Regions from separate parts of the Chryseobacterium sp. C39-AII1 genome, predicted to be linked through region 3. Evidence: riboswitches for the same ligand, from Rfam matches in the RefSeq annotation. Region 3 holds a riboswitch; each other region holds the start of a gene.

Region 1 (9,943 bases), on a different contig from region 3:
GATTTTTCGGAGCAGCCGAGCTTAAATTCAGGATCTTTGATGGAAGGAATTAAAAAACTTCCAGGCTTAGTGGCTTCAGAAATGGTAGGAATGATGTATCAGGGGAAACCTTTGGATGTATATATGGATGGCAGACCATTGAATATTTCCAGCAATGAGCTGACTGCTTTCATGGAAGGCATGCCTGCCAATTCGGTAGAGCGAATTGAGATCATTACTCAGCCCGGCGCAGAATTTCCGGCCACTTCGGGAGGAGCTATTTTAAATATCATCACGAGTAAATCTGCCAAAAACTACCTTACAGCGGTATACAATGGCGGTTATCGTTTCTCCAATTATGATAAATACAGAAGCAGATTCAACAATTCCATTGCGTTAAATTCCAGAAATAAATGGTTTGGATGGCAGGTAAATATGGGACAGTATTATCGTGAAAGCCTTTCTGACTCTGAATTTGATGCGTTGAGTAAAAATCATTCCAACTCATTGGGAAGAACCTATTATCTGAATTCAGCCTTTACTTTTGAACTGGGAAAAGACAGATTATTGGTCAACTACGATATTACGCATAATAACAACGGTTCGTCTATTGTTTCGGATGAATTTGTGAGCGGATTCAACAGAAGTAATTTTAGCAGTGACACCAAAGGGTTGAGACAGGAAGCTTCGGCGACGTATCAGAAAAAATTCAGCGATAAAAACAGAAAATTAGATTTTAAATTTGTTTACACCAATAACGATTCAGAATTTAATCAACAAAATAGCAATGGTACCAACTTGCTAGACAATTCATCAAACTTCAATGTGTATAATTTTAAAGTAGATTATTCACAGCCTTTGAAAATTTTAGATGAAGGGAAGGTAAGCTTTGGCGCTTTGTTTGATCAGCAGGATTTTAAAACCAAAGACAGAAACATCGTAAACCTTGATTATACCAGACAAACTACTTCTGCCTATGTGGAATTTCAGGCTAAACTTAAAAAGTTTGATTTCATCGCAGGGGCAAGGGCTGAAAATTATGACATTACCGGAGTCACAAGAATGTTTAATTCTGATAATGAACTGGAGCAGAAAGATCTGAATGCCTTCAAAAAATTCAAGGTATTTCCGAATGCAAGCATTCAGTATAATTTAATGAAGCAACTCTTTGTGAACTTGAATTATAACAAAAAAATCAGTCTTCCAAGTGTATCATTATTAAACCCAAATAACACGGTTTTACAAAATAGTACCATCACCACCAATGGAAATCCGAACCTGCAGCCCACCATCTACGATAATGCAGAATTTAAAATCAGCGCATTTGATTACGCTTATATTGGATACAGCACAAGTTGGGTGAATAACCAGATTGTTCAGCGAGTTTCCAGAGAAAATAATCTGATCAGAAATGAGCAGGTTCAGGTTCACAGCTTAAGGACCCATAATTTCAGTTTTGGAATGCCCATTCCTTTTATGCTGTTTACGAAACCTTTCAGCGAGTTGATGAAATTTAACGTAAACCCTGACAAGATGAACTTATTATACATTTATTCAGGATACCAGCTTCAGGAAATGCCGGATATCAAAACCAAAGGATTCTGGATCTTCAGTGTGATGGGCCAATTTATTTTACCTAAAGACATCCGTTTCCAGGCGAATTACAATGTTATTCCTGCAAGAGGAAATTTCTATTATTTTGAGTTGGAAAAACCGCTTAATAACGCGTTAGACATTACCATTTCAAAGAAATTCATGACCGACAGGCTGAATCTTTCGTTGTATGCAAGGGATATTTTTAATCAGAATAAAAGTGTGATCATCGCCCGTTCGGCTGGAGGAAGCGTGTATACATCGAATAAATTTGACAACAGAAGCTTCGGAATTTCTGTCAATTATAAAATTCCGACCAAGAATAAGCTGGCAAAAGAAGATCCGAATATGATTAAAACGACAACCCAAAGTGAGAATAATGGTGGCGTAATGAGTCAGGGACAATAATTTTTTGTTTAAACAAATTACGCTAATGTTTTGCACTAATATTCACTAATATTTTTTGATATAAAACTTAATAATTTATTCAATAGGAGCGGACTTCAGTCCGCTTTTTTATGGTCTAATTTCATTTGGCTTTAGCCAAAACTTACAAGAAGAATATCAATCTGTGTCATTTGTGAAAAACATTCGTGCCATTCGTATTTAAAATTCAATCGTCTGAAAACGCCATTCCAAAGTATCGATTAATGTGATTTGATTTAGTTGCAAAGGCAAATCTGTCATGATTTTTAATGCTAAATTAGCCATCATACTTCCCACAATTCCAGGCAAAGCACCCAACACTCCAAGGCTATCACAATCCGGAAGATTTTCATTAGAAGGCGGCTCTGGGAAAATATCTCTTAAATTTCGGCTTCCTTTATAATTGAAAATGGCGACTTGCCCGGAAAAACCAAGAATACTTCCGTACACCAAAGGCTTATTCAGATTAACGCAAATATCATTTACTAAATATCTTGTCTTGAAATTATCTGAACCATCAATAATTAGATCAAATTGTGAAAGAATTCTTTCGATATTTTCATCATTAATTTTTTCTTCAATTCCAATAAATTTAACTTGATGATTAAGTCTTTTAATAAACTCTTCAGCACTTTTTACTTTTGAAATTCCAACCGAATTTTCATTGTGGATCACTTGTCGGTTTAAATTATGTAATTCAACCTCATCAAAATCTGCAACGCCTAAAGTTCCGACTCCAGCCGCAGCCAGATATTGAATAACAGGACTTCCCAAACCTCCCGCTCCAATTACTAAAACTTTGGAATTCATGATTTTTCTTTGACCTTCCAAGCCAATTTCTTCAATGAAAATTTGTCGGCTGTATCGTATAAAAATGTTTTCGCTTTTCATTATACTATTTTAATTTGAACCATTAAGATTTTATTAAGGAGTTAAGAAAAATTAAGTATTCTCAGGCGAATAAAATAAGTTGGATGCTAAAAAAATATTTTAAATATTTCCTTAATAAAACTTAACTTCTTAAATCCACCTTAATGGTTTTAAACTAATTTCAAACTCCACTATAAACAGCATCCCAATCTTTCATGATAGGATCATAACCTGTCTTTTTAATGATATTTTTAATCTCTTCCATACTTCTTTCATCGCTGGTTTCGAATTGTTCCAACGATTCTCTATCAACTGCATAACCGCCGGGATTAGTTTTTGAAGCTGCACTCATTGCTGTTGCTCCCAATGAAATAATATTATTCCTGAATTTTTCGTTCTCCCGCGTTGAAATAGAAATTTCTACATCTTCATTCCAGATTCGATAAGCACAAATTAGTTGTAATAAATCTGTGTCGGACATAATGAAATTCGGTTCGATAATTCCTTCCGCTGGTCGAAGTCTCGGAAATGAAACCGAGTATTTACTTCTCCAATATTGTTTTTGAAGATAATCGATATGAAGCGCATTAAAAAAACTATCCACGCGCCAATCTTCCAGACCAAGCAAAACACCCAATCCCATTTTATGAATCCCAGCATTTCCAATTCGGTCGGGCGTTTCCAGGCGAAAATTGAAATTAGACTTTTTTCCCTTCGGATGATATTCTTTGTAAACTTCCTGATGATAAGTTTCCTGATACACCAAAACAGCATTCACTCCCGCCTCATGAAGCTGTTGATATTCTTCTTCCGACAAAGGCTGAACTTCAATCGAAATATTTGCAAAATGAGGTTTTAACAAGCTAATTGCATTCAAAAAATAATCAATTCCGACGGTTTTATTGGCTTCACCGCTTACCAATAAAACATGATTTACCCCCATTGATTTCAAAACCGTAGCTTCAATCATCATTTCTGTGTCGGAAAGTGTTTTTCTTTTAATTGAATTATCTAAACTAAAACCGCAATATGTACAAATATTCTGACATTCATTACTCAAATACAACGGCGCATACAACTGAATCGTTTTTCCGAAACGCTTTTGAGTAAGTTGTTGTGTCATTTTTGCCATTAATTCTAATTTCTGAGCAGCAATAGGCGAAAGGAAATTCAGAAAATCTTCGATGGTTTTATTCTTTTTTTGAAGACTTTTTTCTACATCAGATAACGTTACTTTTTCAAGTTTCGCTTTCACTTCATCCCATTGATATTTTTCAAAAAAATCTTTAAAACTCTTCATAAAATTTAGTTTTAATCAAATAATTTGCAAACCATTTATGGATAGGATTTCATCCTACCCTTTGTTGAATCGTCCCTTCGGGACTCCCCTTTTTAATCAAACAGAAAAGAAGTCAGAGGACTTGATGCTTCTGCGTGATTTCCGATTGCTCCTAAACCAGCTTCAAAAGCTCTTCTTCCTGCAATTACACCTTCTTTAAAAGCTAACGCCATGTTCACAGGATTTCCAGCGACGGCTATCGCTGTATTAACTAAAACTGCATCTGCTCCCATTTCCATTGCTTTTGCTGCATCGGAAGGCGCACCAATTCCTGCATCAACAACAACAGGAACATTACTTTGAGCAATAATAATTTCTAAAAAGTCTAATGTTTTCAATCCTTTATTCGTTCCAATCGGCGCTCCTAAAGGCATGACAACCGCCGTTCCTGCATCTTCCAAACGTTTACACAAAACAGGATCTGCGTGAATATAAGGCATTACGATAAATCCTAATTTTGCTAATTCTTCTGTTGCATAAAGCGTTTCAATCGGATCGGGTAATAAATATTTTGGATCAGGATGGATTTCTAATTTAACCCAATTCGTTTCCAATGCTTCTCTTGCCAATTGTGCTGCTAAAACTGCTTCTTTCGCCGTCCTTGCGCCTGAAGTATTCGGTAAAAGATGTGATTTTGTAGGTTTTAAAGCACTCAATAAATCATCTTCCGAAGATTGAGAATCTATTCTTTTCAATGCCATCGTTACCATTTCCGAGCCAGAAGCGATGATGGAATCGGTCATTTCTGAAAGATTTCCAAATTTTCCTGTTCCTAAAAACAATCTTGATTCGAAAGTTCTATCTGCTATAATTAAAGGTTGATTTTTCATTGTAAAACAGTTTTAAATTTGTTGATAATAGAAGGTTGGTTAGTAATTTGTCCAGAAATCGCCACTCCATAAATTCCAATTTCCTGTAATCGTTCGATATCTTCCAGAACGACTCCGCCAATTGCGAATATTTTTGGAATTTCTAAAGATTTTGCTTTTAAGTCGCTGATGATTTTTTCATAACCTTCAAAACCTAAAATCGGACTCAACTTTTCTTTAGTCGAAGTAAATCGTAATGGTCCCAATCCGATATAGTCACACGGTTCATTTATTCTTTGAAGAACATCAAAAATGGTATTTGCCGTTCCTCCAATAATTTTATTTTTGCCTAAAATATGTCGGGCAATTTCAATCGAAATATCTTTTAAACCCAAATGAACACCGTCTGCGTCGAGATCTTTTGCAATATGAACATGATCGTTGATGATACAAACCGTTTGATGATCCGAACATAATTTCTTTGAAATTTCACAAAGCTTGATGAATTCATTTTCGGGAGCATTTTTCCAACGAACCTGAATCCATTTTATTCCGTTATCAAGAGCTTTTCGGATGTTTAGCTCCTGATCTTCTATGGTGAATCCTTGAGATATGTATTGTAATTTTTCCATTTTCTTATATTTTAAACGCAAAGAGCGCAAAGATTTTTTTAACTACTAAATGGTTTTAAGTTCGCAAAGGCGTTAACACTTAACAAAGACAACAAAGTTTTAAATCATAATTTTTAAGAATGAAATCCTAGTAAAGTTGGATTGCTTGTTAAAAATTTTTCTATGTAAGACTTTCCTTTTCGGCAGGCATTTTCTAAGTTCTCCGCTTTTGCTAAATGACTTGCAATTGCAGAAGAAAGGACACAACCAGAACCATGTTTTGGATAAAAATCTGAAGTATCATCATTTGGTTTAATGAATATTTCTTTTCCATTTTGCATTAAAATATCTGTTCCTATTTTATCTTCACGATGACCTCCTTTTATTAAAACTGAACATAAATTTTCATTATTTTCAAAAAGATAATTTTCTTTTAAAATTTTGTATTCATTATAGTTTGGAGTGATTAAATCAATTTGATTTAAAACATTTTTTAAATCTGAAATTGTATTTAAATCAAAAAAAGAGAACTCAGAGGTGCTTTTCAAAACAGGATCCCAAACAATTTTTGCCTCGGAATTATTAATTTTAATTGTTTTAATGATTTCATTTAAAAATTCAGTGTCTTTTACCACTCCGATTTTCACTGTTTCAACATGATAATTTTTCATCAAAACATCAATTGTTGATAAAATTGTTTCTAAAGGTTGCCATTCCAAGCTCAAACATTGAGATTCTGTCTGAACTGTCATTGCTGTACAAACGCCCAATCCCTGAACTTTCAATTGCTCAAAGGTTTTAATATCAGCCAGTAGACCCGCTCCTCCACCTGGATCGTAACCCGCAACACTCATTACAAAAGGACGTTCTGTCTGCATTTTTTGAACACATTTAAAGGTTCATCACTTTCCCAAATTGCGCCTAGCAAAGCCACTCCGTCTATTTTATTCTCGAAAGCTTTGTTTATATTTTTTTCATTAATTCCTCCCAAAGCCATTAGTTTTACATTTGAATGAGTTCGCTTTTTAATATCACTTAAAATAGTCGAATTTTCACCGTATCCTTTTTTAGAAATACTCGGAAAAACCGGACTGATAAAAGCATATTCCCAATCATTATTCAATTTATTAAAAGTTTTAATGTCATGAACAGATGTTGAAATTGTCTTATTTATAAAATTTTTATACAAACCATTTTGCCTATCAATTTCTCGAAAATGAAATCTTGAAATATTAAAATTTTCAGCCAAATCATAATGACTGTGCAAAACCAATTGATGATGAAATTTAGAATCTATACTCTGAATAAAATCCATCATTTTTTCTGAATCAATGAAAGGTTTTCTGATATGAAGCAAATTTAATCCTTCATGAAATAATTCATTGATAATCTCAACTTCATTCTGAATAAACTCTTCGGGAGTAATTACGATGATCATATATAAATTTCCTTCCCTTTTTCGATGAATTCCTGCGACTTGTCGAACATTCCTTTTTCTGCGGATTCACGGATTTCCTGCGTAATTTTCATCGAACAGAATTTTGGACCACACATTGAGCAGAAATGTGCAATTTTTGCTCCGTCTGCCGGAAGGGTTTCATCATGATAAGATCGTGCTGTTTCAGGATCTAATGAAAGATTGAATTGATCTTCCCAACGGAATTCAAACCTAGCTTTACTCAAAGCGTTATCACGGTATTGTGCTCCGGGATGGCCTTTTGCTAAATCTGCGGCATGAGCAGCCAATTTATAGGTAATAACTCCAACTTTTACATCATCTCTATTCGGAAGTCCTAAATGTTCTTTTGGTGTTACATAGCACAGCATTGCACAACCAAACCAACCGATCATCGCCGCTCCGATTCCCGAAGTAATATGATCGTAACCTGGTGCAATATCCGTCGTCAAAGGCCCTAAAGTGTAAAACGGAGCTTCGTCGCAAACTTCCAATTGCTTCTCCATGTTTTCTTTAATCATGTGCATCGGAACGTGACCGGGACCTTCAATCATCACTTGAACGTTGTGTTTCCATGCGATTTTCGTTAATTCACCTAAAGTTTCCAATTCTGCAAATTGTGCTTTGTCATTGGCATCAGCAATCGAACCTGGACGAAGACCATCTCCCAAAGAAAAAGCAACATCATATTTTTTCATGATCTCACAGATTTCCTCGAAGTGCGTGTACAAAAAGTTTTCTTTGTGATGAAACAAGCACCATTTTGCCATGATAGAACCGCCTCTGGAAACAATTCCCGTCACACGTTTTGCCGTTAAATGAATATATCTTAACAAAACTCCGGCGTGAATTGTGAAGTAAGAAACTCCCTGTTCAGCCTGTTCGATCAAAGTATCTTTAAAAATTTCCCAAGTCAAATCTTCTGCAACGCCCTTTACTTTTTCCAACGCCTGATAAATTGGAACGGTACCAATCGGAACCGGGCTGTTTCTAATGATCCACTCTCTGGTTTCGTGGATATTTTTTCCGGTTGATAAGTCCATAATCGTATCTGCTCCCCATCTGCAAGCCCAAACTGCTTTTTCAACTTCTTCTTCAATACTTGATGAAACGGCACTGTTTCCGATGTTGGCATTAATTTTAACTAAAAAATTTCGCCCGATAATCATCGGTTCGCTTTCAGGATGATTGATATTGTTTGGAATAATTGCTCTTCCTGCCGCAATTTCGTCTCTTACAAATTCGGGAGTGATTTTGTTTTTCGGAGTTTTTGCTCCAAAACTATTTCCCTGATGCTGAAAAGCAATGTCTTTTGAAACAGAATCCAGTTCTTCAATTCTTTGATTTTCTCTGATGGCAATATATTCCATTTCGGGAGTGATGATTCCCTTTTTTGCGTAATATAATTGAGTAACTTGTTGCCCTTCTTTGGCAACTTTCGGTTTGTGATTATAAGAAAAACGCAATTCGTCTAATTTTGAATCTGCAAGTCTTGCTTTTCCGTATTCTGAAGTGATTCCGTCCAGAATTTCTACGTCATCTCTGTCTAAAATCCATTGTTCTCGGATTCTTGGAAGTCCTTTTTCAATATTAATTTCAGAATTCTCATCGGTGTAAGCTCCTGATGTATCGTAAACTGTGACTGGTGGATTATGTTCTAAAGTTCCGTTGGATAATTTTGTCGGACTTAGTTCGATTTCGCGCATCGCTACATTGATCGGGTGAATTTCCCCTTCAACATAGATTTTTTTTGAGTTCGGAAAAGGCGAACGGGTGATGTTATGAGCCATATATTTTTTGTTTTTTTATAGAAAATTAACCGCCTTGAGTAGCAGTGATAATTAAAATTGAATCTTTGTTGTTGAGGAATGTTTCCGCCCAGAATGACTGCGGAATAATGCGATTGTTGAGCGCTACGGCAATTCCTTTTTTCTTTTCAGGTAATTCCATAGCAATAAGTGCTTCCAGATTTTCGGGAAGTACATCAAAAATTTTTGTCGTGTGGTTGATTGTGAGTTCCATTCCTAACATTTTTTAAAATGCACCTTAGGAATGGCTGTTATTGTACAATAGAATGTACAGCAAAAGTCATCTACTTTTCCCTACGCTAGTATGATCTAGAAATCAGGTTCAAAGGGTAAAATCTCAGCCCGTTGTTCAACAGACACCCCTAAAGTGTGGAACGAAGTTAGACATTTTTTTGAAATGGGCAAAATTTTTTGTGTGGGATGGAAGTGGGAAGATGGAGGATGGAAGCTGTTAAAATGTTTTTTTTTATTTTAAACGCAAAGTTTTTTATTGGCGCTTTTGACTTTTAGAAAGAAAAGGCAAATGAATTTGCTTCACGAATGTTAAAAATAGAGCTTCATCCAATCAACTTGTTGGTACTTTTTTTGCTCGCTTGAATATATTTTTATTTTAAATTAAAACTTTGCGTTTCAATTTATCTCGCTGATTTTGCGGATGACGCAGATCTTTGTGTTTTCTATTTCGTGAAAAAAAATGTGGGCTTAAGGTTTTTATTGGATGGTAATCGTAGTGTTTTTTGAGGATATTTAAATTCATGACGAATGTTTAGCCACGATGTTCTATGTTAAAAAGCAAATTATTCAGGTTAAAATTTTAAAATATTTTTGATAATTTGGTTGATAATTCGTTTTGTTCTTTACAACCCCAAAACAGATTCTCAAAAGCTTATTACAAACGGCTATCAATGCCAGCTTTTTAGGCTTCCCATCTGCCAAAAGTCTTTCATAAAATACCTTACAATGGGCATTGTGCTTAATTGCCGTCCATGAACAGACATATAATAAGCCTCGGATATGGGTCTTGGAAGTTCTGCATTTTCCAGGTGAATACG
Region 2 (9,943 bases), on a different contig from region 3:
TAATTCCAGCTCCAGGCTTCCAGAAACCGATTCCGTATTTATCACAAACAGAGCTTAAAAAGTTGAAAACTTCAGAGTTTTTGTTGATACCTTCCTGTAAGTCAGATTCAGCACCAATTCTTGCCTGAATCAGGTGATCGGCGTGCGCTGTAGAAGGAACCGCTACTTTAGCTTTTCCTGCCTGCATGAATTGCAAAAGTGCCATCTGTGCTGTTGCATCCTGCATGGCTACTCGATCCGGAGCGAAATCTACATAAGAGTTTCCTCTTTCGTGTTCCTGTGTTGCATTTCCTTCCCAAAGGTGGGTGTAAAGGATTTTTTCTGAAAGTGTCAGTGGTTTTCCTGTGATCTGTCTTGCCGCAGCAATTCTCTCAGGATAACGTTCATACACTTTTTTGATCATATCAATATCAAAAGTCATATCTGATTTTTTTATTTTTCGTTTAATTATTTGTTTTAAAATTCAAAAAGAATCTGTTCAGTTAAATTATCAAAATCCATTCCTATACGCATTATAAGGGGATAAATAAGATAAATGACTAAGATTATTTCTAACTATCAATTTAAGGAAAAATAAAAATTTTGTCGTTGATTTAAGTTAAAATAATTCCGATAAGGCTTAAATGGAAATGTTCTAAATAAAGAAGAAAATTTTCTTTATCATTACGTATTACCATGATGTATTTTTTACCTTTAAAGACAATTGAAATATATCTGATAAGGATTTTTAAACTATAAAAGTCTTCTATTGTGGCTGTTTTCCTTATATGTTAATGTTTCTATTTTGTTGTGTTTGTTGATGATATTTTAATGATAAGGTGCTTATTGCTATAATATAATTATATTTTTCATGAATTTTTTGTTTTTAAATTGTAGGTAAAAATATTTTTTTGAATTAAGTTTACATACGATTGTAATCACGTATTAGTGAATTGTATTTGCTTTAATTTATTTTCATTGAAAAACCAACCAACAAATATTAAAACCATGAACAAACAAAAACAAAAACCGTATGTAAATCTTAAAGACACTATTGCTGATATAGTTAAGAAATCCGGCATCTTATTTTTATTACTCTTAGGATTAGTTTCGCCAATGAACGCACAGCGAAAAGTAGAAAAACTCAACAGGGGTCTCGTCGCCATGCGATTAAACGCTAATCAGGTGTATGTAGGCTGGAGAATGCTGGGAACTGAAGAACCCAATACAAGTTATAACCTATATTTTAATAATGTAAAAGTAACGGGAAGCCCTTTTACATCTACCACAAATTTTAATCATAATATTACGACCAACGGAACTTATACCGTTCGTGCCATCGTGAATGGTGTAGAGCAGCCTGCATCAGAATCTGCTACTGTTTGGGCAAATCAATATTTAGATATTCCTATGCAAATACCGGCTGGGGGTACAACTCCGGACAACGTTGCCTATACTTATAGTGTAAACGATTGCAGTGTTGGTGATGTAGATGGAGACGGGCAATACGAATTGTTTGTAAAATGGGATCCATCCAATAGTAAAGACAATTCGCAATCAGGTTACACAGGGAATGTTTATATTGATTGTTATCGTTTGGACGGAACACGTCTCTGGAGAATAGATTTAGGAAAAAATATTCGTGCTGGGGCGCATTATACACAATTTGTGGTTTATGACTTAGATTCTGACGGTAAAGCAGAAATTGCATGTAAAACTGCCGACGGAACTAAAGACGGAACAGGAGTCATTATTGGAGATGCTAATGCTGATTATAGAAATTCAAATGGATATGTTCTGTCTGGGCCGGAATTTTTAACCATTTTTAATGGATTAACAGGCAAGGCAATGTCTTCAACCAATTATTTGCCGGCACGTGGCACAGTTTCCAGTTGGGGAGATAGCTATGGTAATCGCGTAGACCGATTTGTTGCAGCGGTGGCTTATCTTGATGGAGAAAAGCCAAGTTTAATAATGGGACGAGGTTATTATACAAGATTGGTGCGTGTAGCTTGGGACTGGAGAAATAATACACTTTCACAACGATGGATCTTTGATAGCAATACCTCAGGAAATTCAGCTTATGCAGGAATGGGAAATCATCAAATGACCATAGGCGATGTGGATGGTGATGGTAAAGATGAAATATTCAATGGTTCCAGTGCAATAGATGATAACGGCGGAAAGTTATTCGCAAACACATTAGGGCATGGGGATGCGCTGCACATGAGCGATATGGATCCTGATCGCCCTGGAATGGAAATATGGCAGTGTTTAGAAGAACCTGCTAAATATAAAACGAATGGTTTGGTTTTTTTAGATGCAAAAACAGGAGCTACAATATGGGGAATACCTTCAACTGGAGACATAGGACGTTGTAATGCTGCAGATATTGACCCACGTTACAAAGGTTATGAATGTTTTGGAAGCGCAAATGGCGTAAACTATTTGATGGATTGCAAAGGAAATCTAATCAGCAATAAAAAACCGACACAAAATTTTTCTATCTGGTGGGATGGAGATTTGAACCGTGAATTATTAGATTCGAATAAAATAGATAAATGGGATTATATTAATGGGAAAACCGTTAATATACTTACTGCTACAGGATATTCATCAAACAATACTACAAAAGCTACCCCATGTTTAAGTGCTGATATTTTTGGCGACTGGCGAGAAGAAGTGATATTTCGTAAAGAAGATAATTCTTCTGTAAGAATTTACACGACCAATATTGCCACAACCCATAAATTATATACTTTGATGCACGATACTCAATACAGAACAGCTATTGCGTGGCAAAATTCGGCTTACAACCAACCTCCTCATCCAAGTTTTTATTTAGGTGTAGATATGGCAGCACAAACAAAGCCAAATGTAGTTACCGCGGGGGCAAATTCATCTCAGAAGGTACTGTCAGCTAATGCCGTGATTTATCCGAATCCTGCTGGTCAAACTTTTACGATTAAAGCTGAAGGAGTGTTTACTTATACCATTCATAATATGTTGGGTGTAAAAATAGCTTCTGGGAAAGGAAAAAACCAAGCTGAAGTGGTATCATCAGAATCGGGAGTATTTATCGTGACGGTTCAATCTGAAAAAGGAATCTCAACCATTAAATTGATAAAAGATTAGAAAGAATATGACGATCAACTTTTCACAATCTTATTAATTTTTGAGTTGATTCCATAAAAAAAGAAAGATTTTAAATCCATTGGACTTAAAACCTTTCTTTTTTATATTTAATTTAAAAAAGCCTTTCGACTTTACTGTAAAATCAATTAATGACCAACAGTTACCAACTCTTTGATAGACGGAACGAAAGTCGTTAAATTAATACCTTCAACAGCTGCTTTGTACTCTTCAATGCTTGGAATTCTTCCGATGATCGAAGACAATACAACAACAGGAGTTGATGCTAGTAAAGATTCACCTTTTTTACGTTCAGAATCTTCCACCACTCTTCCTTGGAAAAGACGCGTAGAAGTTGCCAAAACAGTATCTCCTTTCTCTGCTTTTTCCTGGTTACCCATACAAAGGTTACATCCAGGACGCTCAAGGTACATCATATTTTCATATTGAGTACGAGCTTCGCCTTTTGGCGCTGCATCGTTGAACTCAAAACCTGAATATTTTTCCAGTAATTCCCAGTCACCTTCAGCTTTTAATTCATCAATGATATTATAAGTAGGAGCTGCCACAACTAAAGGAGCTTGAAATTCTACTTTACCATTTTGTTTTTCAAGGTTTCTCAACATTTGAGAAACAATTTTAAGGTCACCTTTGTGAACCATACAAGAACCTACGAAACCAAGATCAACTTTTTTCTCACCTCCGTAGAAAGTAAGATCTCTGATCGTATCGTGCGTATATCTTTTAGAAACATCGTCGTTGTTTACGTCTGGGTCAGCAATCATTGGTTCAACGATTACATCTAGATCTACAACAACTTCAGCGTAATATTTAGCATTAGCATCCGGAGTTAAAGCAGGTTTATCACCACACTTAATTTCCTCGATTCTCTTGTTTGCTTTGTTGATTAATCCTTGAAGAACGTGATTGTGATTATCCATTCCTTTGTCAATCATAATCTGGATTCTGCTTTTTGCAATTTCCAATGATTCGATCAATGTATCGTCTTCAGAAATACAAATTGAAGCTTTAGCTTTCATTTCTGCAGTCCAGTCTGTGAATGTAAATGCCTGGTCAGCTGGAAGAGTTCCGATGTGAACCTCGATAATTCTACCTTGGAAAACGTTCTCTCCGTCAAATTGCTTCAACATCTGAGCCTGAGTTGCGTGAACGACATCACGGAAATCCATATGCTCTTTCATTTCACCTTTGAAAGTCACTTTCACAGATTCTGGAATCGGCATTGAAGCTTCACCTGTTGCCAAAGCCAAAGCTACCGTTCCGGAGTCAGCTCCGAAAGCCACCCCTTTAGACATTCTTGTGTGAGAGTCACCTCCGATGATGATTGCCCATTCGTCAACCGTAATATCGTTAAGAACTTTGTGAATAACGTCTGTCATTGCGTGATATTCACCTTTCGGGTCACGAGCAGTGATTACTCCGAAATCGTTCATGAATTTCATTAATTTAGGGATGTTTGCCTGCGCTTTTTTATCCCAAACTGAAGCAGTGTGACATCCTGACTGATAAGCTCCATCAACAATTGGAGAAATTACCGTTGCAGCCATAGACTCCAATTCCTGAGAAGTCATCAAACCTGTGGTATCCTGAGAACCAACGATGTTTACTTCAACTCTAACGTCTGAACCTGCGTGTAATAATTTACCTTCAGTTACGCCTACTGCATTTCTGTTGAAGATTTTTTCAACAGCAGTTAAACCTTGTCCTTCGATAGAAATTTCTTTTGAAGGAGCGAAAACCAAAGGAGCTGTAATTCCTAAAGTTTTAGCAGCAAAAGTTTGAATTTTTTTACCAAAAACGATCGCATAAGAACCACCGGCTTTGATAAATTCTAATTTTTGCGGAGTAAATGATTTTGAAATATCTTTCAATTCAACATCTCCGTTGTATAATTTTTTCTCTTTTGTATTGATCGTTAAAACAGTTCCTGTAGCAACAGAATATTTCTCTTCTAAAACGATGTCGCCATTTTCGTTACGAACAGGATGTCCGTTTTCGTCTGTTTTCTTAACCCAGTTTTGAAGGTCGATTCCGATACCTCCGGTTACGTCAACAGTTGTTAGGAAAATTGGAGAAATACCGTTAGTTCCCGCTACAATCGGAGCAATGTTTACGAAAGGTACGTAAGGGCTTGCCTGTTTCCCTGTCCAAAGTGCAACGTTATTTACACCCGACATACGAGAAGAACCAACTCCCATTGTTCCTTTTTCTGCGATCAACATCACACTTGCATCAGGATGTTGAGCTTGCAAAGCTTTTATTTCTTCCTGTTGAGCAGGAGACATCATACATTGTCCGTGCAACTCACGGTCAGAACGAGAGTGTGCCTGATTTCCCGGAGATAATAAGTCGGTTGAAATATCACCTTCAGCAGCAATGTAAGTAACGATTTTAATTTCTTCAGCTACCTCTGGAAGTTTAGTGAAAAACTCTGCTTTTGCGTAGCTTTCCAAAATATCTTTAGCGATTTCGTTTCCTGCTTCATAAGCTTCTTTCAAGCGAGCGGTATCTGCATCATATAAGAAAACCTGAGTTTTAAGCACTTCAGCCGCTTGCTTTGCTATTGCTTCGTCGTTTCCTAAAGCTAAATCAAGCAAAACTTCGATAGATGGGCCTCCTTTCATGTGAGACAACAACTCAAAAGCGAAAACCGGAGTAATTTCTTCTACTACAGATTCACCAAGAATGATTTCTTTTAAAAACTTAGCTTTTACACCAGCCGCACTTGTAGTTCCAGGTAGCGTGTTATAAATAAAAAATTTAAGAGAATCAGCTCTGTATTCGTTGGCTGTATCTTTAATTTGTGCGATGATCTCGCTTAATAAATCGGCACCATCAATTGGCTTTGGATGTAGCCCCTGGGTTTTTCTTTCTTCAATTTCGTTGATGTAATCCTTATAAATATTCATAATAGAAGTCTTTCAAATTTTTAAGGTAAATTAATAAAATTATAGTGCATATGGCAATTTCCCGAATTGGTATATCGACTTACAAAACGGAAGAAAGTAAAGCCGGTACTATATTTTGCACTTTTTCTTAAATAAGTAAGATAATGCTTTGTCCCAAAGATGAAAGTAAAGGACTTTTTTGAAAGTGTAAGGGGCTCACGTGTAATTTCTAAAGCCGCCAAAGCACTCTTTGAGTAACGTTTGTAAAATTTTTTGATCATATCCATATCAAAAGTTGTATCTCTAAAAACGTTTTAGATTATCAAACAATTAAAAATGTTCCCAAAATTACGAATTTTTAGTATTTTATGCGAGGGATATTATTTAGATTCTTTATAAATATGAATTTTATATTTTCTATTTTTAATCTTATTTTTGCTGCCAAATGATGATTATGAAAATTACGGTTCATTTTTTATGTCTTTTTATTTCGATATCTGTTTTTTGCCAAACCAAGGTGGCCAAGAAGCTTCCTGTAAAAAAGGTTGCAAAAACTGTTGTTAAAAAGACAGATGTGGTAGCTCAGCCGAATCCTGATTTGGTGGTTTTGAATGAAAAAATTCCTGTTTTAATTCCGAAAAAGAAAGATGGGAAATTCGGATATGTTAATCAAAAAGGCAAATTTATCATTCAGCCTGAATATCATATTGCTGTATTTTTTTATGAAGATTGCAATCTACTGAATTCACCCAACGAAAAAATAAGAAAGTTCGGAACCAAAGAGTATGCAACGGTAGAAAAAGATATGATTTCTTATCGAATTGATCAGAAAGGTAAAAGAGTGTATCAATTTAAAGATTCAGATTTAGGAAAATGCCCTAAAGAGTTTAAATATCAGCCGTTTCAGGCATATGTTAAAAATGGTTTTTACGGAATTATTGAAAAATCGAAATTCATTAATGCTGAAGATTACAGAGATTATCAAATTTATCCGCAGTATGAATATTTATATATTGCTGAAAGTGAAGATGTTTCAAACCCAATGATTATTGCGTCTAAGAATGATCGTTTTGGGGTGATTGATGTGAATAACAAGATCATCATTCCATTTGAATATGATGATATTAAGCGAAACTTCAGCTGGATGTTGGGGAAAATGTTTGAAGTTTCCAAAGACGGAAAAACATATTATTATATTGATTCTCACAATAAAACCTATTAAATTGTACTGATGATATATTTTTCGTAATTTTGCGCCTGAATTAAGGGGTGCTGTAACAAGCTGAGATTATACCCAATGAACCTGGAACGGGTAATGCCGTTTAGGGAAATTAAATATGAGCAATAGGTAATTATTAATGAGCAATCTCAAATATTACTTATTACCGATTACTAATTACTCATCATAATCCGCCCCTTTTATTCATTAAATTTTAAAGATTTATAGAATGAAAGGTTTATTTTTTTTAGGGCTTACCGTTGGCTCTTTTGCTTTTTTACAAGCACAAAATACCGATTCCTTGAAAATAAAGGAAATTGAAGCCGTTAACTTTACCAAAAGGCTTCCTGTTGCGAAAGAAATCATCAATGTTCAGAAAGATTTAGATAATAAAAATCTTGGGCAGGATCTTCCTATTTTACTTAAAAATCAAACATCAATTATCTCTACTTCGGATGCCGGAAATGGCGTTGGATACACAGGTTTCAGAATTCGTGGAGTTGCCGGAAGAGGAATTAATGTGATGATGAATGGTGTTCCGTATAATGATTCTGAAAGTCAGGGGACATTTTTTGTGAATGTTCCGGATCTTACGAGTTCGGCATCTCAAATCGTTATCCAAAGAGGTGTCGGAACTTCCAATAACGGAGTTTCTGCGTTTGGAGCAAGCATCAATGTAATCTCCAAAGAGCCTGATGATAAGTTTTACTTTAAAACAGATGACAGTTATGGTTCGTTCAATACTTACAAATATTCTGCTGAGGTTGGTTCGGGGAAGTTTTGGGGAAACCGACTTTCTGTGATGGGAAGATATACACACATCAATTCTGATGGATATATCGACAGAGCATCTTCAAAACTACATTCCTATAATTTTACGGCTTTGTTTGAAGAGAAAAATACGAAAATCCGTCTGATGGCTTTTGGTGGAAAAGAAAAAACCTACCAAGCTTGGAACGGAATCGACAGAAAAACTTGGGAAACCAATCCAAAATTCAATTATTCCGGAGCAATTTATGATGCTGATGGTAATATTTCCAGCTTTTATGATAATGAAACAGATAATTACAGACAAAATCATTATCAGTTGCTGTGGGAGCAGAAGTTTAATGAAAAATGGAATTTAGAAACCACTTTGCACTACACGAAAGGAAAAGGATATTACGAAAACTATAAGCAGGACGGTAAATTTTCAAAATATAATCTTCCCGATTTTGTGGATGGTTCACAAACTTTAGCTAAAACAGATTTCATCCGTAAAAAATGGCTTGATAATGATTTCTACGGAATTGTTACCACATTATACGGAAAATTTGAAAATCTTGATCTGAATTTCGGAGCCGTTGCCAACCAATATTACGGAAGGCATTTTGGAAACGTAACAGGTGTTTTCCTTCCGCAGATTGATGAGCATGAATATTATAGAAATCGCTCGGTGAAAAATGAAGTGGCTGGTTTTGCAAAAGCTTTGGTGAAAGTTGATGATTTTGAATTCTTCGGAGATCTTCAGTTGAGACATATTGATTACGATACAAAAATTCTTCAGGCAGGCGATGATGAAGGTGGAAATTTGAAGAAAAACTGGTTGTTTTTTAATCCGAAAGCAGGAATTAATTACAGAATTGGCAGCGGAAAAGTTTTCCTTTCGTATGCGCACGCTCAACGAGAGCCGAATCGTGATGATTTGATGGCTGATAATAATGTGAAAGCAGAAAAGCTTCATGATTTTGAGGCGGGAATTGAAAAACGGTTTGGGGTCGTTTCATTTACGGCAAACTTGTACTATATGTATTATGTTAATCAATTGGTTCTGAATGGTGAAATGAATAACGTGGGAGCTTTCATCAGAACAAATTCCGGGAAAAGCTATAGAAGAGGGGTTGAAATCGGTGCATTGGCCAAGCTTTCAAAGCAATGGGAACTTACAGGGAATGTAACGTTCAGCCAGAATAGAAATTTAGATTTCAAAATTGAAAATGTAAAGCTAACCAAAGATCTTGGAAATACGCAGATTTCTTTTTCTCCGAACGTGATTGCAAATTTAGGCATCAGATTTAATCCTAATAAAGATTTCCAGTTTGGATTATCAAATCAATATGTCGGAAGACAATATCTGGATAATACAGAAGATAAAAATTTACAGTTAAAAGATTATTTCCTTACAGATTTTAATGCTCAGTATCAGTTTAATATTAAAAATAATGATATCGCATTAAAATTATTGGTAAACAATCTTTTCAATAAAAAATATGTGAATAATGGAGCGGTGTATGAAGGAGATCCATACTATTTTTCTCAGGCGGGAACCAACTTTATGTTTGGAATCAGCTGGAAAATTCAATAACATTCATTATGGATATTTTACAATTTGATATAGTAAAATGTTAGACTAAATTTATAAGACTGCTTCGGCGGTCTTTTTTATTTTTAAATTAAATTATTGTTTAAAAATCATGATAAAAATTATGAAAAACATAAAAAGAAAAGAATTTACTAAAGGTGATGTTTTATCATTATTAAAATGTTTTTTAGTATTGAAAACTAAATAACTAAAACGAAAATCAGAATTAAAGTGTCAAATCTTGAAAAATATAATTTGAAATTCGATGATTTTTGCTGTTTTTTATGAAAACAAATGTTCAAAAAAGTCATGAAAAAGTTATAAATTTGCCACCAAATGAATATTTCAGCTTACATTTTAGAA
Region 3 (9,943 bases):
TGCAAATAATTACAATAAATTCACGAATACATAATTTTCATCTCTCTAAATCCGAAAATTTTGAAGCATTCAGTAAATTTTAACATTATTTTATAATTCCATTTAATTTTTTGGCACACATTTTACATGATTACTAATAACAAATTTTAATATTAATCACTTAAAAAAATAGAAATCATGGGAAACAAGACAAAAGGTTTATTAGCGCTAGTAGGTTTAGGAGCATTGGCATATTGGAAGTACAAAAACTCTTCTGCTGAAGAAAAACAAGCAGTAAAAGACAAAATAAATACAGCAAAAGACAACCTAAACAAATGGGGAAATGATCTAAAGGATAAGGCTAACAATGTTGCTTCCCAGGTTCAGGATAAAGTAGATGATGTGAAGAACAAAGCACAAGAAACCATCGGGTAAGACTAGTTTATTTTAACATTCATATATTTAAAAGTCATCGTAATTTTATAGTTACGATGACTTTTTTTGAGCTTTTATCGCAAATATTAAAGGGATTTTATTTCCAAACTGAGGAATTCGCCATTTTCCTTTTTCGAATTCATTTACATGTTTGAAGCATGGATAGGGTGACCAGTCGAATTCTTTAAAATTTTCAATCTGAATATCGTTCTGAAGTAAATTATCAATGACATCAGCCAAAGAATGATTCCACATGACATAATCCTGAACGATATCTGCATTTTGATCTGCATAAGTTCCTTCATAGGTTTCCGTTATTGGCTTTTCATTGAAATAATTGTATTTCACTCCTTCAAAATCATCATCAAACATCCAAACGACAGGATGAAATTCTGCCATGATAAATTTTCCGTTAGGTTTTAGAAAATGATTGATAATTTTCGCCCACTTTTCTAAATCTGGAAGCCAGCCAATGGTTCCGTAACTTGTGAATACAATATCAAACTTTTGATCTAGAGCATTAGGCAAATTGTACAAATCGGTGCACATAAATTCAACATTTTCGCCAGTTTTCTGTGCTAAATCTTTTGCCGTTTCAATAGCTTTATCAGACAAATCGATTCCAGTAACTTTGGCTCCCATTCTCGATAGCGAAATAGAATCCTGACCAAAATGGCATTGCAAATGAAGAACTGTTTTACCTTTTATATCTCCCAAAAGCTCCAACTCGATAGAATTTAGAGAAGTTCTGCCTTTTAAAAATTCATCTACAAAATAGAAATCAGACTTCAAATGCGGCTCTACTTTGGCATTCCAAGAATTTTTGTTGATTTCGAGATAGTTTTCCATTGGTTTTTAATTTTAAATTAAAGTCTTTCCAGTAATTTCTTTTTCTGTTCCGCAAATTCTTCTTCCGTCAAAACTCCCATTTCTCTTAGCTTCCCAAGCCTTTCCAATTGCTGGAAAATCACTTCTGCAGATTCTTTTTTTACATTTGAAGCAGCAGTTTGAGGTTTATGATAACTTTGTGGCTCAGGTGATTTCTGTGTGCCATAAAAACTATTTGCCGAAGCTTGATTTTGTGGTATATTTTGTGTTTGAGGTTTCTGTCGAACATTTCTTATAGCATTGTCGAAATCTTTTGCTGCACTCTTATTATACAGTTTAAATTCAACTACAGCACCCGAAACATTTAGTTTTAAACTTGAAGTCAACAAACTTGAAGAATGGTCAATAGATGAAATTTTTTCTAAAATAAATTCGTTTTTATCAACACCACCAAAGAATTTTTTATCAAAGAAAATCACTCTTCGCTGTGTTGCAACCAACACACCTTCCAGATTGTTATACAAATATTTTCCTTCAGCAATAGCGATCAATCTTTCGTCTTTATCTAAAATATTGACCAGCTCTTTCACTTCACTGTTTACAAAAATACTTAATCGGGCATTTAAACCTACAATCTGATCTTTTATTTCATCCAATCTTGAAGGAGCTTCTGGTCTATACTGATAGCCACTTTCGCCTGAATCGGAAGCTAAATTTATATTTTGTTGAAAAGAAGAAATCTGAAAAACTTCGGGCTCTTCATAGATACCCAATTTGCCCTGAAGAAGAATTCCCCTGATTTCAGCGAGATTGAAGCTGCTGAGATTATTTATAAGATTTTTATTAACATTCGTAGCTTCGTTAAGGCATTTATTACAAAGAAGTTGCCCATCGGAAAGTTTGTTTTCGCCCAAAAGTGTGTCCATAGACGTTAACGGATTTCCGCATAATGCACAAATAGTACTCATCTGGTTTTTATGTTTTATTAGTTTAAATAATTAATACTGTATTTTATTAATACAAATTGGTGCTCAATTTAATAAAATTTTTTAATTAAACTAAAAAGCACTATCGGGAAGATAATGCTTTTTAATTTTATATTTTATGAAAGATTACTTCAGAAACTCTTCTAAAGAAACCGTTTTCTGTTCTCCAGCTTCCAGATTTTTAAAGGTAACCGTTTTATTTTTCAATTCCTCTTCGCCTAAGAAAACCAAATTCTTAATTCCTTTCTTCTCGGCATAGGTAAATTGTTTTCCAAGCTTTGCATTTTCCGGATACAATTCTGCAGAAATTCCTTTTTCTCTTAATTTTAAGATTAATTTCAAAGCTTCTACCGTTTCTTCACCTCCGAAATTAGCGAACAAATATTCGATTTTGGAAGTCGCTTCTTCAGGGAAAAGTCCTAATTCTTCCATGACAAGATAAATTCGGTCAAGACCAAAAGAAATACCGATCCCCGGAATATTTTTCACTCCAAAAACTTCTGTAAGGTTATCATATCTTCCGCCACCTCCGATAGATCCCATCTGAACCTCATCTGCTTTCACTTCGAAAATAGCACCCGTATAATAATCTAAACCTCTTGCTAAGGTAATATCAAAAACAAGATTATTCATGTCAACTCCAAGATTTAATGATTGCGTAAGAACAAATTCAAGCTCTTCAACACCTTTTAAACCAATTTCATTTCCAACAAATTTCTCTTTCAACTGAAGAAGATTTTCCAGCGCATCATTGGACTGAGTGAATAAGAAATCCAGCTTATCAATCGAATCCTGAGAAATTCCTCTCTCCAATAATTCTTTTACAACACCTTCTTTGCCAATTTTATCAAGCTTGTCAAGAGCAACAGTAAAATCAATTAATTTATCTGTAATTCCAGCATATTCAGCCAATCCGGAAAGGATTTTTCTGTTATTTAAATGAATCGTAACCGGAACTTTTAAATCTGAAAATGATTTTAAATATAACTGAACCAAATCAACTTCCTGAAAAAGACTTTCGCTACCCACAACATCGGCATCACACTGATAAAATTCTCTGAATCTCCCTTTCTGAGGACGATCCGCTCTCCAAACCGGTTGAATTTGATAACGTTTATATGGAAATGTTAATTGACCATGATTCATCGCCACAAACCTCGCAAAAGGCACAGTAAGGTCGTAACGAAGAGCTTTGTCTGTTAAATTATCTGAGCTAAATGGCTTATCTAACGCTTTTTGAAAATCATTGAGCATCTGATTTTTTTTCTCTTCTTTAGCTTCATTAATACTTGAATTTAAGATTTTGAAGATCAATCGATCTCCTTCTTCTCCGTATTTTCCTGTTAATGTTGAAAGATTTTCAAAACTAGGTGTTTCTAATGGTTGAAATCCGAATAGTTCAAAATTTTTCTGTAAAATATTGATAATAAATCTTCTTCTTGAAACTTCTAATGCCGTAAAATCTCTCGTCCCTTTTGCTAAACTTGGCTTCATTATATTGTAATAAATGATAATTAATAATTGATAAGACTGCAAAAATAGTGAATTGAAAGGACTTTTAATCTAAATAAAAAAACCATAGAAAATTAATTCTATGGCTTCGGTATGTTTTCCAGCACTTGTGTCCTTGGTTGTTTTTATAAATATTTACGAATATAGTTAATTTTTGTTAAACTATTCAAATATTTTCTAATATATTTATTATTTCCATACCATAATTTTCTATTTTGTGTTTACCAAATCCTTTTATATCTAATAATTCTTCTTTTTTGGCTGGTTTATATTTTGCAACGGAAATCAACTCTTTATTGGTTGCAACAAAATAAATTGGCAAATTTTGCTCTTTCGCTCTATCTGAACGCCAAGATTTTAAGGCTTCTAAAATTTTAAGTTCATCAAAAGACAATTCTTCACTTTCGGCAGAGTATTTATTTGTTTTTGAATCTTTTACCGTATGTTGAGGTGATTTGGTTTCTCCAAAGTATAAAATTACAGACCAATAGTTTTCATCATTTACAAATGCTGTTTCTACATTCAGAATTTCGTGTGATTGTAAAAAATCGTCAAGCATTTTCTGATCAAGATGAAGAAATTCTTCACCTAATCGAATTTTAAAAATTTGTACTTTCATGGTTTGTGTTTTTATCCTTTATTTTCCGCCTAACAATAGAATTTCATCTACTTTTATTTCTGTTATATAGCGTTTTACGCCATCTTTGTCATCATACGAACGATACATCAATTTTCCTTCAATCGCAATTTCTTTTCCTTTTGTGACATATTTTTGAAAAATCTCTGCCGTTTTACCAAATGCAACCAGCGAATGCCATTGCGTTTCCTCAACCTTTTCACCTTTTGCATTGGTATAATGATCGTTGGTTGCTAAAGACACACTTGCCTTTACATTACCATTTTCGAAATTGATCATTTCAACTTCTTTACCTGTGAACCCAATAAGGGATACCGAATTTCTTAGTGACATAATTTCTGTTTTTTTTAAGATTATTACTCAGATAAGAGACGCTCACCGTTTTCTCAAATCTCTGATGCAAAGATTGTTGAACAGTAAAATTAAAGTCGGTTGTAAACTATTTAAATCCGTTTGTAGTCGTTTGTAAATAAATTTTAAAACACATCAAAATAACAAAAGCTCCCTGATAGAAAGCTTTTACTGAAATTATATGTCGAATAAATTTTACTGAATTAAAAGTAAATTTTTAACCGTTTAAAACAGGAAATTCACCATCTTCCAAAGCAGGTCTGAAATTAGAATGCATTGTCGCGGTAAAAAAATCACTAAAAATCTGATAAATCGCAGAATCTGTATGCGTTGCTTTTATTCCTAACTGAATATAGATTTGAAGAATTTTATGCGATAAATCTTCAACTACAAAAGTTCCAAATTGATGAATTTCGGATTGTTTTTCAGAAGAAATTAACTTTGAATTATTTAAAGTGAATTCAATATCATCTGCAAAACTCAACGTTTTCTGTAGTTTTTCTTTAATTAAATTATGAAACGGATCTAAATTAAGATTTGGTCTGATAACATTCGCTTCCTCCAAAAAATGCGACGCCATTCCTAAATAATTAACCAATAAAGTAAGATCCGCAAAAATTCTAAACGGAATCCTGTCTAAAGCATCATTGGTGAAAAATTCATCATAAATAAAACTGTTATCCTCTGAAACTTTCACATTATTTACCTTAAAAGAATAGGTTCCGGTAGCTTTCATCCCCATCGATTTCCAATTGGGAATAACTTCAGCATCATTCTTAGAGATAATAAATGATCGGATAATTTCCTCTCCATTTTCATTTAAAATTGGCAGTCCGTTTTCTGTAAGTTTTGCATTTAAAGTAAAATGACTTAAATGTGGTGCGCCCGTTGCAAAATGCCAAAGTCCGTTGATTAGATAAGTTCCGTCATCTTGTTTTTCTGCCGTTCCACCAATCATTCCGCTTCCACCAAAGCAGGTTTTAGAATTACTGAAAAGTTCTTTAGCAATAGTTGGCTTTAAGTTTCTTGAAAAAAAATTGGCTCCAGCGCATAAAGTGAGCATCCAGCCTAAGCTTCCGTTTGTTTTTGCCCATTCAAATAATAAAGATAAACCTTCCCCAAAACGATAGCCTAAACCACCATATATTTTAGGAACCCAAACCTGAAGTAATCTTTGTTCGTGGATACAATTTATTATTGAATCCGAAACTTTTGTGGCTCCTAACATTTTTCTTCTGATTTCACTAACTGTAAGCATCAACTTTCTTTTGATTTAAAATTTTTCTCCATTCCATATAAGCTGAAACCGCGACGATAAATAAAAAAGCCGTCAAAACCGCATAGAGATACAAATTTTTATGAATCATCAACGGAATTGAAATAATATTGCTGATATTCAGTAAAATCCAGTTTTCAATTTTTCGTCTTGCCATCAGCCACATTCCAGCCCACGCAAAAGCGCTCACTAATGAATCCCAAATCGGCACATCAGAATCTGTATAGTGCGTCAGAAAAAACCAGAAAATTCCGAAAGTTACCACTACAATTCCTGCAGAAATCAGTTTTTCCGAATTTGTTGTTGAGGAAATGGCAGTTTCTTTATGCTGTTTTCCAAATTTCCAATATATCCAACCGTAAATGCTCATCACGAGGTAATAGAGATTTAAAGTAAATTCTGCATACAATCTCGACACAATCATAACATAAAGTGTCAGCAAAATTCCTGCGATCCCAAAAAGATAATTGTTTGAATTGTTTTTTCGAGCCAATAAAACCTGCACTACCGAAAATAAAACCCCGAACCATTCTGCCCAGGTTGTTTGTTGTAAAATGTCCTGCATCAAATTAACTTATATAAATTAAATGATGAGATGATAAATCAAAATCCCTACGTCGGCATTATCCGAATCAGGTGTGGAAGCCAGTTCCCGGGTATCATCTCAGCCGCCAAAACAAGCAGCACCCCATTGAGGGATCAAAGTTGATGCTTTTTTCTGAGAATAAAAAATCAATGATCATAATTTAGCTGAAATAATAAAAATAGCTTCCGAAAATATTTAGATTTGTATTTCAGAAGCCATTAGAGTAATAAAGTTAATTTAAATTTAAGTGAAGTTCTGCCAAACTATTACTTTACTGATTTGAATGACAGCTTTTACATTCGTATAGTGTACAGCGTCTTCTTCAAGGATTGTTTTATTAGGCAAAAAACAATTGTAAAAATGCTCAATTTCTTCGAAAAAAAGATGCCCAATAACTTTGTAAACAGAATCGGAAGATTCGGATTTCTCAATTCCGATCCCTTTCAAATAATTTCCAAAGACAGATTTTGATAAAGCTAAATGCTTTTCGGTATAGTATTCCATGTCAAACCAATCATTTTGTTTTACAGGATAAAATATGGTAATTTTAAACATATCTATACTTTTTCACATTCTACAATGCTAGAAATTTCTGTATTAGTTTGAATTAACTTTTTAAAAGTAAGCCCAGATTGCTCAACAAGATATTTAAATTCACTTAGAGTTCTCTCTTTTCCTGTTGTCATCGCCATTATATTAATATCCAACAACTTACCGGCATGAGGTTTATTTTCAGAATCATCAGGAATTACAGAATCTATGATTAATAATTTACTTCCGACAGGCATTGCTTTATAAATATTTTTTAAAATTCTGATTGATTCTTCATCGTTCCAATCATGTATTACCCATTTTGTCATATAAAGATCCTGATCAGCAGGAAGTTCTTCGAAAAAACTACCTCCCATTACCATACATCTGTGTTTTATGTCGGGTGGAATTAAATTAACGGTTTGTTCCACTACATAAGGCTGATCAAAAACAATCCCGACGCTATCTGGTGCTGTGTCCAAGACGGCAAATAGTAGCGCTCCATTTCCACCGCCAATATCTGTAATCTTCTTATGGGGCTTGAAATCATAAACATCAATAATCGCTTTTAAAACTGCACCAGACATTCCCGCCATTGCTTTTGCTAAATTAGCTCCAGCTTCAGGATTTTGCTTATAATATTCCCATACCGGAATTCCATATGCATCGTCGAAAGGTACCTTTCCGGTTTTTACACCGTAAGTAAGATTTCCGAAAGCTTTGTAATGCTCTCCTAAATTTGCGAGTGCCCAAGGTTTTACTGATCCTGGGACATCCGACAGTAAAGTGCCCCCGAAATCATTCAGTTCAAAAGTACCATCATTTTTTTCTTCAAAAATCCCGACGCTGGTAACCGCACGAAGCAAACGGTAAAGAGATTGTTTATCAGAATTGGTTTCCTTGGCCAATTCATCTAAACTTTTGGAACCGCTGAGTAATTTTTCAGCAATGTCTAGTTGTGCAACAGAATGAATACAGCAGGCGATCCAATAGCCGCTGATCAATTCATACATCTTAAATGAGAGTTCTGGTTTTTTCGGTAGTTTTTTCATATTAATAATTATTGATACTAAAAATTCAACAATATGTGAAATTAATTATTTTTTTTATATAAATTTACTTTCATTAAAAAAATTTAAAACTAACCAACCAAATCGCAACAAAATGTTAACAAAAGACACAGACGTTTTATCGTTAATCGAGGATGCTGTAGAACTTAATCCCCAAAAAACAGCATTAGTGTATGAAAACTCAGCGATCACATTCGCCCAGCTAGGTATTAAATCTAATCAGTTGTCTAATTATTTGAAAAAGAGAGGTGTATTTACAGATGTTCCTCTTTGTTTCTGTCTGAATCAATCTATTGACAGAGTAATTGCCATGCTATCAATCTGGAAAGCCGGAGGAGCTTACGTTTCTCTAGATCCTTTATATCCGGATCATCGATTGCAGCATATTTTGAACGATACCGACAGCCCCATTCTGATCACCACAAAAAAATATTCAGAAAAATTCAAATTTTATAAAGGCGAAATTATTCTTATCGACGAGCATCAAAAAGAAATTGAGAAAATGCCAAGCCAAAATTTTTATCCCGATATTTCCAATGGCCTGGCATATCTTGCATATACCTCAGGAAGCACCGGAATTCCTAAGGCGGTAATGGCAGAACATAAGGGCTTAGGAAACTTTGTGAGATATTTTGGCGAGATATTGGCTCCACAAAAAAATGATGGCGCCCTGAATATTTCTTCTTCGAATTTTGACGGAATCGTTCTCGATCTATGGGTTCCTTTATCTTTAGGAATTACTACCTTTCTCTATCCAGATAATAGAATTGTGGGAGAAGCGCTTCTTGATTATATCCGAAAAAATAATATTTCTGTTCTTCCCTATCTTCCTGTTTCTATCTTGGCCACTTTGCCTACAGATCAATCTATCGGAAATCTACGCAAAATTTTCACAGGAGGTGAAGCTCCAATTGCCAATGTCATTGAAGCTTGGAAAAAAAAGGTAGAACTCATCAATATGTATGGCCCTACTGAAACAACGGTTGTAGTTTGCACTTTTAAATTTGATGAAGAGCACCCTTTAAATACCATGGGAAAACCTTTGAATAACGTAGATTTTTATGTTTTAGATGAAGAAATGAAGATTTTACCTGTAAATGAAGTTGGTGAATTGTATATCGGAGGAATTCAGGTTTCCAGAGGATACTACAATCAACCGGAACTTACAATAGAAAGATTTTTGCAAATAACAGATCCCGATGGCAAACCTGCAAGAATTTACAAAACCGGAGATCTTGTGCGAAGGCTGGAAGATGATACCATAGAATTTGTAGGAAGAGCCGACCAGCAAGTAAAAATAAGAGGATTTAGAGTAGAGCCTGCAGAAATTGAGGAAACTATAAAACGCGCTTATCTCGTTGAGAACTGTGTGATAATTATTCAGGAAGAATGTAATGAAAAACAAATGATCTGTTTTTATAAAAATAGTAAAGAAAAAGAAACGTTTCCTGAAGATCTTCGAAGCTATTTGTTTGAAAAACTACCTTCATACATGATTCCATCAAAGTTTATCGAAATTGATAATTTTCCGCTCACTGCTAACGGAAAAGTAGATAAGTACATTTTAAAAAATTTAGAAATACAAGAAGAAAAGCGAAAAAATTTCACGGCACCAAAAACTGAAACTCAACAACAATTAGCTCTTGTTTTTAGTGAAGTTTTAAAAATGAAAGTGATAGGAATTGATGATAATTTTTTCAAATTTGGAGGAAATTCTATTTTAGCTTATAAGTTAATTTCAAAGATCAGAAA

What was found. A riboswitch is a leader RNA that binds a small molecule or an ion and turns the genes downstream of it on or off. The one in region 3 is predicted to bind thiamine pyrophosphate.
Region 1: another riboswitch for thiamine pyrophosphate. It lies ahead of thiS (sulfur carrier protein ThiS); the one in region 3 lies ahead of pnuC (nicotinamide riboside transporter PnuC).
Region 2: another riboswitch for thiamine pyrophosphate. It lies ahead of ABEG63_RS19850 (TonB-dependent receptor plug domain-containing protein); the one in region 3 lies ahead of pnuC (nicotinamide riboside transporter PnuC).

What each region holds. Positions count from the first base shown of each region.
Region 1 is NZ_JBDFPQ010000021.1:34,621-44,563, forward strand. It holds gene ABEG63_RS19890 (outer membrane beta-barrel family protein) at 1-1,980, shown strand, start outside; gene ABEG63_RS19895 (HesA/MoeB/ThiF family protein) at 2,179-2,889, opposite strand; gene thiH (2-iminoacetate synthase ThiH) at 3,050-4,168, opposite strand; gene ABEG63_RS19905 (thiazole synthase) at 4,261-5,037, opposite strand; gene ABEG63_RS19910 (thiamine phosphate synthase) at 5,034-5,648, opposite strand; gene ABEG63_RS19915 (hydroxymethylpyrimidine/phosphomethylpyrimidine kinase) at 5,762-6,505, opposite strand; gene ABEG63_RS19920 (thiamine phosphate synthase) at 6,481-7,065, opposite strand; gene thiC (phosphomethylpyrimidine synthase ThiC) at 7,062-8,873, opposite strand; gene thiS (sulfur carrier protein ThiS) at 8,899-9,105, opposite strand; TPP riboswitch at 9,166-9,265, opposite strand; partial or broken gene ABEG63_RS19935 (hypothetical protein) at 9,693-9,943, opposite strand.
Region 2 is NZ_JBDFPQ010000021.1:18,453-28,395, reverse strand. It holds gene ABEG63_RS19870 (aconitate hydratase) at 1-421, opposite strand, end outside; gene ABEG63_RS19865 (T9SS type A sorting domain-containing protein) at 988-3,114, shown strand; gene ABEG63_RS19860 (bifunctional aconitate hydratase 2/2-methylisocitrate dehydratase) at 3,261-6,041, opposite strand; gene ABEG63_RS19855 (WG repeat-containing protein) at 6,475-7,242, shown strand; TPP riboswitch at 7,276-7,365, shown strand; gene ABEG63_RS19850 (TonB-dependent receptor plug domain-containing protein) at 7,469-9,583, shown strand; gene ABEG63_RS19845 (hypothetical protein) at 9,917-9,943, shown strand, end outside.
Region 3 is NZ_JBDFPQ010000013.1:29,759-39,701, reverse strand. It holds gene ABEG63_RS17090 (YtxH domain-containing protein) at 178-414, shown strand; gene ABEG63_RS17085 (class I SAM-dependent methyltransferase) at 466-1,263, opposite strand; gene ABEG63_RS17080 (PH domain-containing protein) at 1,281-2,210, opposite strand; gene hisS (histidine--tRNA ligase) at 2,355-3,722, opposite strand; gene ABEG63_RS17070 (HRDC domain-containing protein) at 3,907-4,359, opposite strand; gene ssb (single-stranded DNA-binding protein) at 4,378-4,710, opposite strand; gene ABEG63_RS17060 (hypothetical protein) at 4,946-5,986, opposite strand; gene pnuC (nicotinamide riboside transporter PnuC) at 5,973-6,572, opposite strand; TPP riboswitch at 6,597-6,705, opposite strand; gene ABEG63_RS17050 (EthD family reductase) at 6,834-7,145, opposite strand; gene ABEG63_RS17045 (methyltransferase) at 7,148-8,173, opposite strand; gene ABEG63_RS17040 (amino acid adenylation domain-containing protein) at 8,286-9,943, shown strand, end outside.